2 regions of the Streptomyces sp. NBC_00503 genome follow, and region 2 is predicted to be linked to the other one. Evidence: predicted binding sites of a transcription regulator. Region 2 holds the regulator's gene; the other holds the start of a gene.

Region 1 (5,555 bases), 2.2 Mb from region 2:
GCGAGCTTCGCCAGGCGCTCCTGCAGCTTCTCGCGGTCCCAGTCCGAGTCGGTGGACTCGATCTCGGCCTTGATCTGGTTGACGCGGCCGAGGACGTCCTCGGACTTGCCGCCACCGTCGACGATGGTGGTGCCGTCCTTGGTGATGGTCACGCGGCGCGCGGAACCGAGTACGTCCAGACCGGCCTGGTCGAGCTTGAGGCCGACCTCCTCGGCGATGACGGTGGCACCGGTGAGGGTGGCCATGTCCTGGAGCATCGCCTTGCGGCGGTCACCGAAGCCGGGCGCCTTGACGGCGACGGCGTTGAAGGTGCCACGGATCTTGTTGACGACGAGGGTGGAGAGCGCCTCGCCCTCGACGTCCTCGGCGATGATCAGCAGCGGCTTGGTGCCACCGGCCTGGATGACCTTCTCGAGCAGCGGCAGGAGGTCCTGGATGGAGGAGATCTTGCCCTGGTTGATCAGGATGTACGGGTCGTCGAGGACGGCCTCCATACGCTCCTGGTCGGAGACCATGTACGGGGAGAGGTAGCCCTTGTCGAAGGCCATGCCCTCGGTGAACTCCAGCTCCACGCCGAAGGCGTTGGACTCCTCGACGGTGATGACACCGTCCTTGCCGACCTTGTCCATCGCCTCGGCGATGAGCTCGCCGATCTGGGTGTCCTGCGCGGAGAGCGAGGCCACGGCGGCGATGTCGGACTTGTCCTCGATCGGGCGGGCGGTCGCGAGGAGCTCCTCGGACACGGCCTTGACCGCGAGGTCGATGCCCTTCTTGAGGGCGGCCGGGGAGGCGCCCGCGGCGACGTTGCGCAGGCCCTCGCGGACCAGCGCCTGGGCCAGCACGGTGGCGGTGGTGGTGCCGTCACCCGCAACATCGTTGGTCTTGGTCGCCACCTCCTTCACGAGCTGCGCGCCCAGGTTCTCGTACGGGTCGTCCAGCTCGACCTCGCGGGCGATGGTGACACCGTCGTTGGTGATGGTGGGCGCACCGAACTTCTTGTCGATGACGACGTTGCGGCCCTTGGGGCCGATCGTCACCTTGACCGTGTCGGCAAGCTTGTTGACGCCGCGCTCGAGGGCGCGACGGGCGTCCTCGTCAAACTTAAGAATCTTCGGCATGGGAGCGGTTCAGCCCTCTCGTTGCGATCCCCGGCCGCTCACCGCGACCGCCTAACCCAGAACGAACTACGCCCCTCGCCGCCCGGCATCAGCAGGGGTGACCAGGGGCGTAGCTCAAAGCAAAACTGGAGAAGTGATTACTTCTCGACGATCGCGAGCACGTCGCGGGCCGAGAGGACGAGGTACTCCTCGCCGTTGTACTTCACTTCGGTGCCGCCGTACTTGGAGTACAGGACGACGTCGCCGACGGTGACGTCCAGCGGGAGACGCTGGCCGTCCTCGAAGCGACCCGGGCCCACGGCAAGGACGACGCCCTCCTGGGGCTTCTCCTTCGCGGTGTCCGGGATGACCAGGCCAGAGGCCGTGGTCTGCTCGGCGTCGAGCGGCTGGACCACAATGCGGTCCTCGAGCGGCTTGATGGCAACCTTGGAGCTGGTGGTCGTCACGATCTGACCTCCCCCTTCGGAGATCCGGGGTTAACTGTCTGAGGTGGCGACCAGGTCGATCCGTCGTCGCGGGAGCCGGACCTGCCTGTCGCTGTGTTGGCACTCACCAGGGGCGAGTGCCAGACGCGAGACTATTCCGGCGATTAGCACTCGGTCAAGCGGAGTGCCAATACACGCCGCTGGTTTCGCCGCCCGGGCCGCCCCGGAGCGCCCCGTAACCCCGCCCCCTCGGGGCGTCTTCGAGCCCCCGCTTCCCCTCCCCCGGCCGCGGCGGACCACGTCCCGCCGGGTCGTGGGGGTCCTGTATGTGAGGCTTGGGGCATGCGCATTCTGGTCGTCGAAGACGAAGTGGGGCTCGCCGAATCGCTGCGGCGCGGGCTCGCCGCCGACGGCCACTGGATCGACCTCGCCCACGACGGACACCGCGGCCTGGACCTCGCACTCACCGGCGGCCCGTACGACGCCGTCGTCCTGGACCTGATGCTCCCGGGCCTGTCGGGCTACGAGATCTGCAAGCGGATGCGCGCCCACGGCGACCCCACCCCCGTCCTGATCCTGACCGCCAAGGACGGCGAGTACGACGAGGCCGAAGGGCTCGACTCGGGCGCCGACGACTACCTCACGAAGCCGTTCTCCTTCGTCGTCCTCGCCGCCCGGCTGCGCGCGATCACCCGCCGCGCCGCCGGCCCCCCGCAGAGCGCCGTACTCCAAGCGGGCGACCTGGTCCTGGACCCGCGCGGCCGCCGCTGCCGCCGCGGCAAGCACGAGATCGAGCTGACCGCCCGTGAGCTCGGCGTCCTGGCCTGCCTGATGGAACAGCCCGGCCGGGCCGTCGCCAAGCAGGACATCCTCGACGAGGTCTGGGAAGGTCCGCACGGCATCGACCCGAACATCGTCGAGGTCTACGTCTCCTCCCTGCGCCGGAAGATCGACGTCCCCTTCGGCCGCCGCTCGATCCTCACCGTCCACGGCACCGGCTACCGGATGGCCCCGGACGGTGGATAGGCCGTTCCGGCGCCCCGGACGGCCGTCGCACCCCCGGCGGCCCCGCCCGCGCCTGGGCAGCCTGCGCGCCCGCGCCGCCGCGGCCGCCGCCCTCGCGATGGCCGCCGTCCTCGCCACCGGCGGGCTGTGGCTGTACACGGTGCTGCGCGCCAACCTCATCGAGAACACCACCGGCCGCACCGAGCTCGCCGCCCGCAAGGTCGCCTCCCAGCTCGACAGCGGGATCCTTCCGGCCGCCGGCCGGCTGCCCGCGCCGGAGGGCGGGGTGGACCTGGTCCTCGTACGGGACGCGAACGGCCGGACCATCGCCACCAGCGGGGACCTGAAGGACACCCCCGAACTCGGCGAGCTGCGTCCCGCCCCCGGCAGCGACTCCCGCTCGGCCGTGCTGGCGCCCGCGCGCCCCGGCGCGGAACGGCGCGCGGTGGTCGCCGTGGAGGCCCCTGGTCCGCGCGGGGCGCGCGATCCGCACACCGTGTACGCCATGACGGTCCTGGGCGACGTGGACGCGGCCGACCGGTCCGTCGCCCTGGGCCTGCTCGCCGGCGCGCCCCCGCTGATCGCCTTCTCGGCGGCCCTGGCCTGGTGGGTGACCGGCCAGGCGCTGCGCCCGGTGGCCGCGATCCGCACCGAGCTGGCCGCGGTCACCGCCAGCGAGCTCGACCGCCGGGTCCCGGACCCGGGCGGGGCCGACGAGATCGCGCAGCTGGCCCGGACCGTCAACGCCACCCTGGACCGGCTGGAGCGCAGCGACGCCCGGCAGCGGCAGTTCACCGCCGACGCCTCGCACGAGCTGCGCAACCCCCTGGCGGCCGTCCGGTCCCGGCTGGAGGTGGCGCTGCGGGATCCCGACCGGGAGTCGGTGGCGGCCGCGCTGGCCGATACCGAGCGGCTCCAGGGCATCGCGGCCGATCTGCTCCTGCTGGCCCGGCTCGACGGCGGACCCGCGCCGCGCACCGAGCCCGTGGACCTCGCGCTGCTGGCCGCCGAGGCCGTGGCGCGGCGCCCGGATCCCCGGGTCGCGCTACGGCTGGACGCGCGGGCCCCCGTACCGGCTGCCGGGGATCCGGCGCGGCTGGAGCGGGCGCTGGCCAATCTCGTGGACAACGCCCTGCGGTACGCCCGGACCGGGGTCACCGTCCGGGCGTCGGCGAGCGGCGACGGCTGGGCGCTGCTGGAGGTCGCGGACGACGGGCCGGGCATCCCGGAGGCGGACCGGGACCGGGTCTTCGAGCGCTTCGTGCGGCTGGACGCGGACCGGGGCCGGGCCAGCGGCGGCACCGGCCTGGGCCTGGCCATCGCCCGGGAGATCGCGCGGGCGCACGGCGGCGACCTGCGCGCGCTCCCCGCGGCCGCCGGAGCCACCGGCGCGCGGCTGGTGCTGCGCTTGCCCCAGTCGGCCCCGCCCTCATTCAGCCCCGGCAGGGGGTCCCCCCGGACGAAGTCTGGGGGAGTTTGAGGCGCGGGGGCCCGGGGGCAGCGCCCCCGGCAACGGCGCCGCACCCGCCCCCCGGCACCAGCCCCTGAAAGCGGCTTCAGGACCCTCAGGTTTCCTTCAGCACCGCTGCATCAGCATCGACATCCATGAGTGCGCACCGCAGGAAGCCCCAGGAACCGCAGGCCCCCGCGACCCGGCGCCGCAGGCCCTCGCGCCGGACCCGGCTCACCCGGACCGTGCTGGCGGGAGCCTGCGCGCTGGTGGTGCTCATGGGCTGCACCGCCTGGTACCTGTACCACGACCTCGTCTCCACCATCGGCAGCTCCAAGGCCCTGGAGGGGGCCGAGAAGTCGAAGTACGGAGATGTGAACATCCTCCTGATGGGCCTGGACAGCCGCCGCGACCAGAACGGCGAGCCGCTGCCCGAGGACGTCCTGGACAAGCTGCACGCGGGCAGTTCCGACATCGGCGGCTACAACACCAACACCCTGATCCTGCTCCACGTACCCGGCGACGGGGGCAAGGCGAAGGCCTTCTCGGTGCCGCGCGACGACTTCGTCGAGATGCACGGCGTGCCCGGGTTCACCGGCAAGGCCAAGATCAAGGAGGCCTACGGGCGGGCGAAGGCCAAGCACGAGGAGCAGCTCGCCACCCAGGGGGTCAAGGACCGGCGGCAGCTGGAGCACGAGGGGCGCGAGGCGGGGCGCAAGGCCGAGCTCGACACGGTCCGCGCCTTCCTCGGCGTCCCGATCGACCACTTCGCCGAGCTGAACCTGGCCGGTTTCTACCACCTGGCGAGCGCCCTGGACGGCGTACCGGTGTGTCTGAAGCACCCCGTGAAGGACAGTTTCTCGGGCGCCGACTTCCCGGCGGGGCGCCAGAGCCTCGACGGTCAGCAGTCGCTGGCCTTCGTGCGGCAGCGGCACGGCCTGACCATGGGCGATCTGGACCGCACGAAGCGGCAGCAGGCCTTTCTGGCGGGTGCGACGTACAAGCTGAACCAGGCGGGGACCTTCACCGACCCGGTGAAATTGATCAAGTTGATCGACACCGCGAAACAGGACGTCGTCACCGATCAGGGGTGGGACCTGCTGTCGTTCGTGAAGCAGGCGAAGAACCTGTCGGGGGGCAACGTGGAGTTTGTGACCCTTCCCATCGAAGGCTTCGACAGGAACCATGGCGCCGAGATAAACGTCGTAGACGATATGAAGATAAAGCGACTCATTGCCGAGCAGATCGGGCCCAAGGCCGCTGCGAGCCCGAGCGCACCGGGCGCCGCTCCCTCCTCGGCAGGGTCGCCCGCCCCGGGGGCCTCCCCCTCCCCCGCCCCGTCCCAGACGAGCAGCGGAACCCCCGCCATCGATGGCGGCGGCGTCCCGTGCGTGGACTGAAACCCCTGACGACGGCGGGCGCGCGGCGCCGCACCGAAGCGCTGCTGCTCGTCCTGGTCGTCGTCATCGCCGTGTCCGGCCACGCCAGCGCGGGGCTGGCGATGAACGACGCGCTGCCGCCCAACCTCACCGGCTTCACGATCAGCATGTCGCTGCT
Region 2 (5,555 bases):
GCGGCCAGCGGCGGACAGGACGCGCCGCCCGCCATGGGCGCCTGCACGATCGGGTACGCGAACAGACCGTTCGGTGCGGAGGACATGGACTGCATCGTGCCATGTCCCGCTCATGGGACCGAATCACGGCATTCGCCTGGCATAGTCCGCTTCAGCGGGTTGTCGCAAACGCGTCGGCGGCATGCGACGAGCCCGGTCCGGGGCATCCCCGGACCGGGCTCGCGGTGGTTCTCCTGCGGGTCACGCCGTACTTGCGGTACGGGTTCCCGCGCGGGGCTCAGCGCCCGTTGAAGGCGTCCTTCAGGCGGCTGAACAGCCCCTGCTGGCCCGGCGCGAACTGGCCGAGCGGCCGCTCCTCGCCGCGCAGCTTCGCCAGCTGGCGCAGCAGGTCCTCCTGCGCCGCGTCCAGCTTGGCGGGGGTGGTGACCTCGACGTGGACGATCAGGTCGCCGCGCCCGTTGCCGCGCAGGTGCGTCACGCCCCGGCCGTGCAGCGGGATCGCCTGCCCGGACTGGGTGCCGGGCCGGATGTCGATCTCCTCCAGGCCGTCCAACGTCTCCAGCGGGCACTTGGTGCCCAGGGACGCCGCGGTCATCGGGATGGTGACCGTGCAGTGCAGGTCGTCCCCGCGCCGCTGGAAGGTCGGGTGCGGCAGCTCGTGGATCTCCACGTACAGGTCGCCGGCGGGGCCGCCGCCGGGGCCGACCTCGCCCTCGCCCGCGAGCTGGATCCGGGTGCCGTTCTCGACACCCGCCGGGATCTTGACCGTGAGGCTGCGCCGGGAGCGGACCCGGCCGTCTCCCGCGCACTCGGGGCACGGGGTCGGGACCACGGTGCCGAAGCCCTGGCACTGCGGGCAGGGGCGCGAGGTCATGACCTGGCCCAGGAAGGACCGGGTGACCTGCGAGACCTCACCGCGGCCGCGGCACATGTCACACGTCTGCGCCGAGGTGCCGGGGGCGGCGCCTTCGCCGGAGCAGGTGGTGCAGACGACGGCCGTGTCGACCTGGATGTCCTTGGTCGTGCCGAAGGCGGCCTCGTCCAGCTCCAGGTCGAGGCGGATCATGGCGTCCTGGCCGCGGCGGGTCCGCGAGCGCGGTCCGCGCTGCTGGGACTGGCCGAAGAAGGCGTCCATGATGTCGGAGAAGTTGCCGAAGCCACCGGCCCCGAATCCGCCCGCGCCGCCGCCACCGCCCGAGGAGGACAGCGGGTCGCCGCCGAGGTCGAAGACCTGCTTCTTCTGCGGGTCCGAGAGCACCTCGTACGCGGCGTTGATCTCCTTGAAGCGCTCCTGCGTCTTCGGGTCCGGATTCACATCCGGGTGGAGTTCGCGCGCGAGGCGGCGGAAGGCCTTCTTGATCTCGTCCTGCGATGCGTCGCGGCGCACGCCGAGAACGGCGTAGTAGTCCGTGGCCACTTACGACTCCGCCAGGATCTGTCCGACGTAACGTGCCACTGCGCGTACCGCTCCCATCGTTCCGGGGTAGTCCATGCGGGTCGGTCCGACCACGCCGAGTTTGGCGACTGCTTCGCCGCCCGAACCGTAGCCGACCGAGACGACGGACGTGGAGTTCAGTCCCTCGTAGGCATTCTCATGCCCGATCTTTACGGCCATTCCCGACTCATTGGCCTCGCCCAGCAGCTTGAGGAGCACGACCTGCTCCTCCAGCGCTTCGAGCACCGGCCTGATCGTCAGGGGAAAATCGTGTCCGAAACGGGTGAGGTTGGCGGTGCCGCCGATCATCAGCCGCTCCTCCGCCTCCTCCACCAGCGTTTCGAGAAGGGTGTCGAGGACGGCCTTCACCGTCACCCTGTCCTCGGCCTCGAAGGACTCCGGCAGGTCCTGCACGAGCGGCGGCACGTCGGTGAACCGGCGGCCGACGACACGGCTGTTGAGACGGGCCCGCAGATCGGCGAGCGAGGTGTCCGAGAAGGGGGTCTGGCAGTCGACGAGCCGCTGCTCGACCCGGCCCGTGTCCGTGATCAGTACGAGCATCAGGCGCGCGGGAGCCAGCGAGAGCAGCTCCACGTGCCGGACGGTCGAGCGGGTCAGACTCGGGTACTGGACGACGGCGACCTGCCGGGTCAGCTGCGCGAGCAGCCGCACGGTCCGGCCGACGACGTCGTCGAGGTCGACGGCCCCGTCGAGGAAGTTCTGGATGGCCCTGCGCTCGGGCGTCGACAGGGGTTTGACCCCCGCCAGCCTGTCGACGAAGAGGCGGTAGCCCTTGTCGGTGGGGATCCGGCCGGCGCTGGTGTGGGGCTGGGCGATGTAGCCCTCTTCCTCCAGCACGGCCATGTCGTTGCGCACGGTCGCGGGCGAGACGCCGAGCCGGTGGCGCTCGGTGAGCGCCTTGGAGCCGACCGGCTCCTCCGTCCCGACGTAGTCCTGGACGATGGCGCGCAACACTTCGAGTCTGCGTTCGCTGAGCATCGCGCACACCTCCGTCGTTTCCTTCGCCCGCGGCTCGGACCGCCGCCGGTTTGCTGTCGGTTTGCTGGCACTCTGCGCATTCGAGTGCCAGAGATCCCCCGGTCAGTGTACGGCGGGGTGGTACACCCCTAGCAAGGGCGGCCCGCCAAGGTAGCGTCGCGGCATGGACGTGCGTTGGGAAGAGGCGGGCTGGGAACGGCTCACCGAACGGGCCGGCCGGCGGCGTCTGCCGGTGTGGGACTGCACCGTGGGACTGGTGGTGGGCGACGATTCGGCCCTTCTCATCGACCCGGGGTCCTCCGTCCGGGAAGGCGCGCAGGTGCGGGCCGAGGCCGAGCGGCTGGCGGGCCGGCGCGTGACCCATCTCGCATTCACACACGGACATTTCGACCACGTGCTGGGCGGATCGGTGTTCGCCGGGGCCGAGGTCTACGGTCCGGTCGGGCTGGACGCCCTGCTGTCCGTCAGCCACGACGACCTGCGGGCCGATGCCGTCCGGCACGGTCTGGACCCGGCCGAGGCCGCCGAGGCCGTGGACCTGCTGGTGGTCCCCCGCCACCTGGTGTCGGGCGAGTGGACGCTCGACCTGGGCGGGGTGCAGGTGCTGCTGGCCAACGTGGGCCCCGGGCACACCCGGCACGATCTGGCCGCCTTCGTGCCCGGAACCCGCGAGGTGGTCTTCTGCGGCGACCTGGTCGAGGAGTCGGGCGAGCCCCAGGCGGGTCCGGACGCCGTGCCCCGGCAGTGGCCGGCGGCGCTCGACCGGCTGCTGGGACTGGGCGGCGATGACGCGCTGTACGTGCCGGGCCACGGAGCGGTGGTGGATGCGGCCTTTGTCCGTGCGCAACGCGACACACTGGCGGCCCGCTTCGGCGTGTCGGACGGCTGAGGCCGCGCGCTCTCCTACCCTCGGCCGGATGCGTGAGTACTCCCCCGACCTGACCCCGCAGTGGAAGCGCGCCAAGCCCGTCCCGGAGGTGCCCGCCGACCCCGGCCTCGTGGTCGAGGTGGCCGCCGGCGACTTCTGCGGCGCGGTGGTGGGCTGCGAGGCCGGCACCGTCACCCTGGAGGACCGCTTCGGCAAGCGCCGGGCGTTCCCGCTGGAGCCCCGCGGCTTCCTCCTGGAGGGCGCGGTGGTCACCCTGACCCGCCCGGCCCGGGGCCCGGTCGGCCCGGCCCGTACGGCCTCGGGCTCCATCGCCGTCCCCGGAGCGCGGGCCCGGGTGGCCCGGGCGGGCCGGATCTACGTCGAGGGCCGCCACGACGCCGAGCTGGTGGAACGGGTCTGGGGCGACGACCTGCGGATCGAGGGCGTGGTCGTGGAGTACCTGGAGGGCATCGACGACCTGCCCTCCGTGGTGGCGGAGTTCGGCCCGGCCGCCGATGCCCGGCTGGGGGTCCTGGTGGACCACCTGGTCCCGGGCTCGAAGGAGTCGCGCATCGCGGCCGCCGTGACCTCGCCGCACGTCCTGATCGTGGGCCACCCCTACGTGGACGTCTGGCAGGCGGTGAAGCCGTCCGCGCTCTCCATCCCGGCCTGGCCGGTGATCCCGCGCGGCGAGGACTGGAAGACGGGCGTCTGCCGGGCCCTGGGCTGGCCGGAGAACACCGGCGCCGCCTGGCAGCACATCCTGTCGCGGGTGACCTCGTACAAGGACCTGGAGCCCACCCTGCTCGGTGCGGTGGAACACCTGATCGACCACGTCACGGCGTAGCCGTGCGGTCCGGACGGGTACGGCGTAGCCGTCCTGTCCGGACGGGCTCAGTCGACCAGGTCCCGGACCACGGCGTCGGCCAGCAGCCGCCCGCGCAGGGTCAGCACGGCCCGGCCGGCCTCGTACGGGACCGGCTCCAGCAGACCGTCCGCCAGGGCGCGGCCGGAGGCGGCGAGGCCCGCCGGGGCGAGCAGCGACAGCGGGACGCCGTCCACGAGCCGCAACTCCAGCAGGATCCGCTCCACCCGGCGGTCCTCCGCGGAGAGCAGCTCCCGGCCCGCGCCGGGGGAACGGCCCTCGGCCAGGGCGGCGGCGTAGGCGCCGGGGTGCTTCACGTTCCACCAGCGCACCCCGCCCACGTGCGAGTGGGCTCCGGGGCCGGCGCCCCACCAGTCGGCCCCGCGCCAGTACAGCTCGTTGTGCAGGCAGCGCCCGGCCTCCGTGGTGGCCCAGTTCGACACCTCGTACCAGGAGTACCCCGCCTCGGCCATGACCGAGTCGAGGATCAGGTACCGGTCCGCGTGCACGTCGTCGTCGGTCATCGGGACCTCGCCCCGGCGGATCCGCCGGGCCAGCTGGGTGCCCTCCTCCACGATCAGCGCGTACGCCGACACGTGGTCCGGGCCCGCCCCGATCGCGGCGGCCAGGGACTCCCGCCAGTCCTCGTCGGACTCCCCCGGGGTGCCGTAGATCAGGTCCAGGTTCACGTGCTCGAAGCCCGCCGCGCGCGCCTCCGCGACGCAGGCCTCGGGCCGGCCGGGCGTGTGGGTGCGGTCCAGCACCTTCAGGACGTGCTGCTTGGCGCTCTGCATGCCGAAGGAGATCCGGTTGAATCCCCCGGCCCGCAGCTCCGCCAGGTACTCCGGGTTCACCGACTCCGGGTTGGCCTCGGTGGTCACCTCGGCGTCCTCGGCCAGTCCGAACTCGTCCCGGATCGCCGCGAGCATCCGTACGAGGTCCCCGGCGGGCAGCAGCGTGGGCGTGCCGCCGCCCACGAAGACGGTCCGCACTGCCCGGGGGTCGTCCCCGAGCACCTTGCGCGCCAGCCTGACCTCGTCGATCAGGGTGTCGGCGTAGTTCTCCCGGGAGGCGAGCACGCCGCCGGTACCCCGCAGCTCGGTGGCCGTGTAGGTGTTGAAGTCGCAGTAGCCGCAGCGCGTGGCGCAGTACGGGACGTGCAGGTAGAACCCGAGGGGCCGCTCCCCGGCGCCCGCCAGGGCGTGCGGCGGCAGCGAGCCGTCTTCGGGCATGGGTTCACCGTCGGGCAGTGCGGAAGGCATGGGCCCATTGTCCCGCAACCACCGCTGGGCAGGTCCCGCGCGGACCGCGCCCCACTGCCGGCGGGGCGGTGGACCGCCCCGCCGGTATTGCTACGCCTCGCGAGAGCCCTCGTACATCTCCTCGAT

The links. Region 2 encodes HrcA, which represses chaperone genes, less so after heat shock. Its sites were predicted from a motif close to TTNGCACTCNGNNNNNCNGAGTGCNAA; they were not measured.
Region 1: groES (co-chaperone GroES) is a predicted target of HrcA. The motif match lies at 1,708-1,734, and genes of this name have one in related genera.

The regions. Positions count from the first base shown of each region.
Region 1 is NZ_CP107855.1:4,852,404-4,857,958, reverse strand. Features, by position in the region: gene groL (chaperonin GroEL) at 1-1,118, opposite strand, end outside; gene groES (co-chaperone GroES) at 1,256-1,564, opposite strand; gene OG490_RS22680 (response regulator transcription factor) at 1,886-2,569, shown strand; gene OG490_RS22675 (sensor histidine kinase) at 2,562-4,028, shown strand; gene OG490_RS22670 (LCP family protein) at 4,154-5,398, shown strand; gene OG490_RS22665 (FtsW/RodA/SpoVE family cell cycle protein) at 5,386-5,555, shown strand, end outside.
Region 2 is NZ_CP107855.1:2,647,299-2,652,853, forward strand. Features, by position in the region: gene OG490_RS12415 (nitronate monooxygenase) at 1-86, opposite strand, end outside; gene dnaJ (molecular chaperone DnaJ) at 278-1,417, opposite strand; gene hrcA (heat-inducible transcriptional repressor HrcA) at 1,418-2,434, opposite strand; gene OG490_RS12430 (MBL fold metallo-hydrolase) at 2,598-3,323, shown strand; gene OG490_RS12435 (DUF3097 domain-containing protein) at 3,352-4,149, shown strand; gene hemW (radical SAM family heme chaperone HemW) at 4,197-5,429, opposite strand; gene OG490_RS12445 (AMP-dependent synthetase/ligase) at 5,520-5,555, opposite strand, start outside.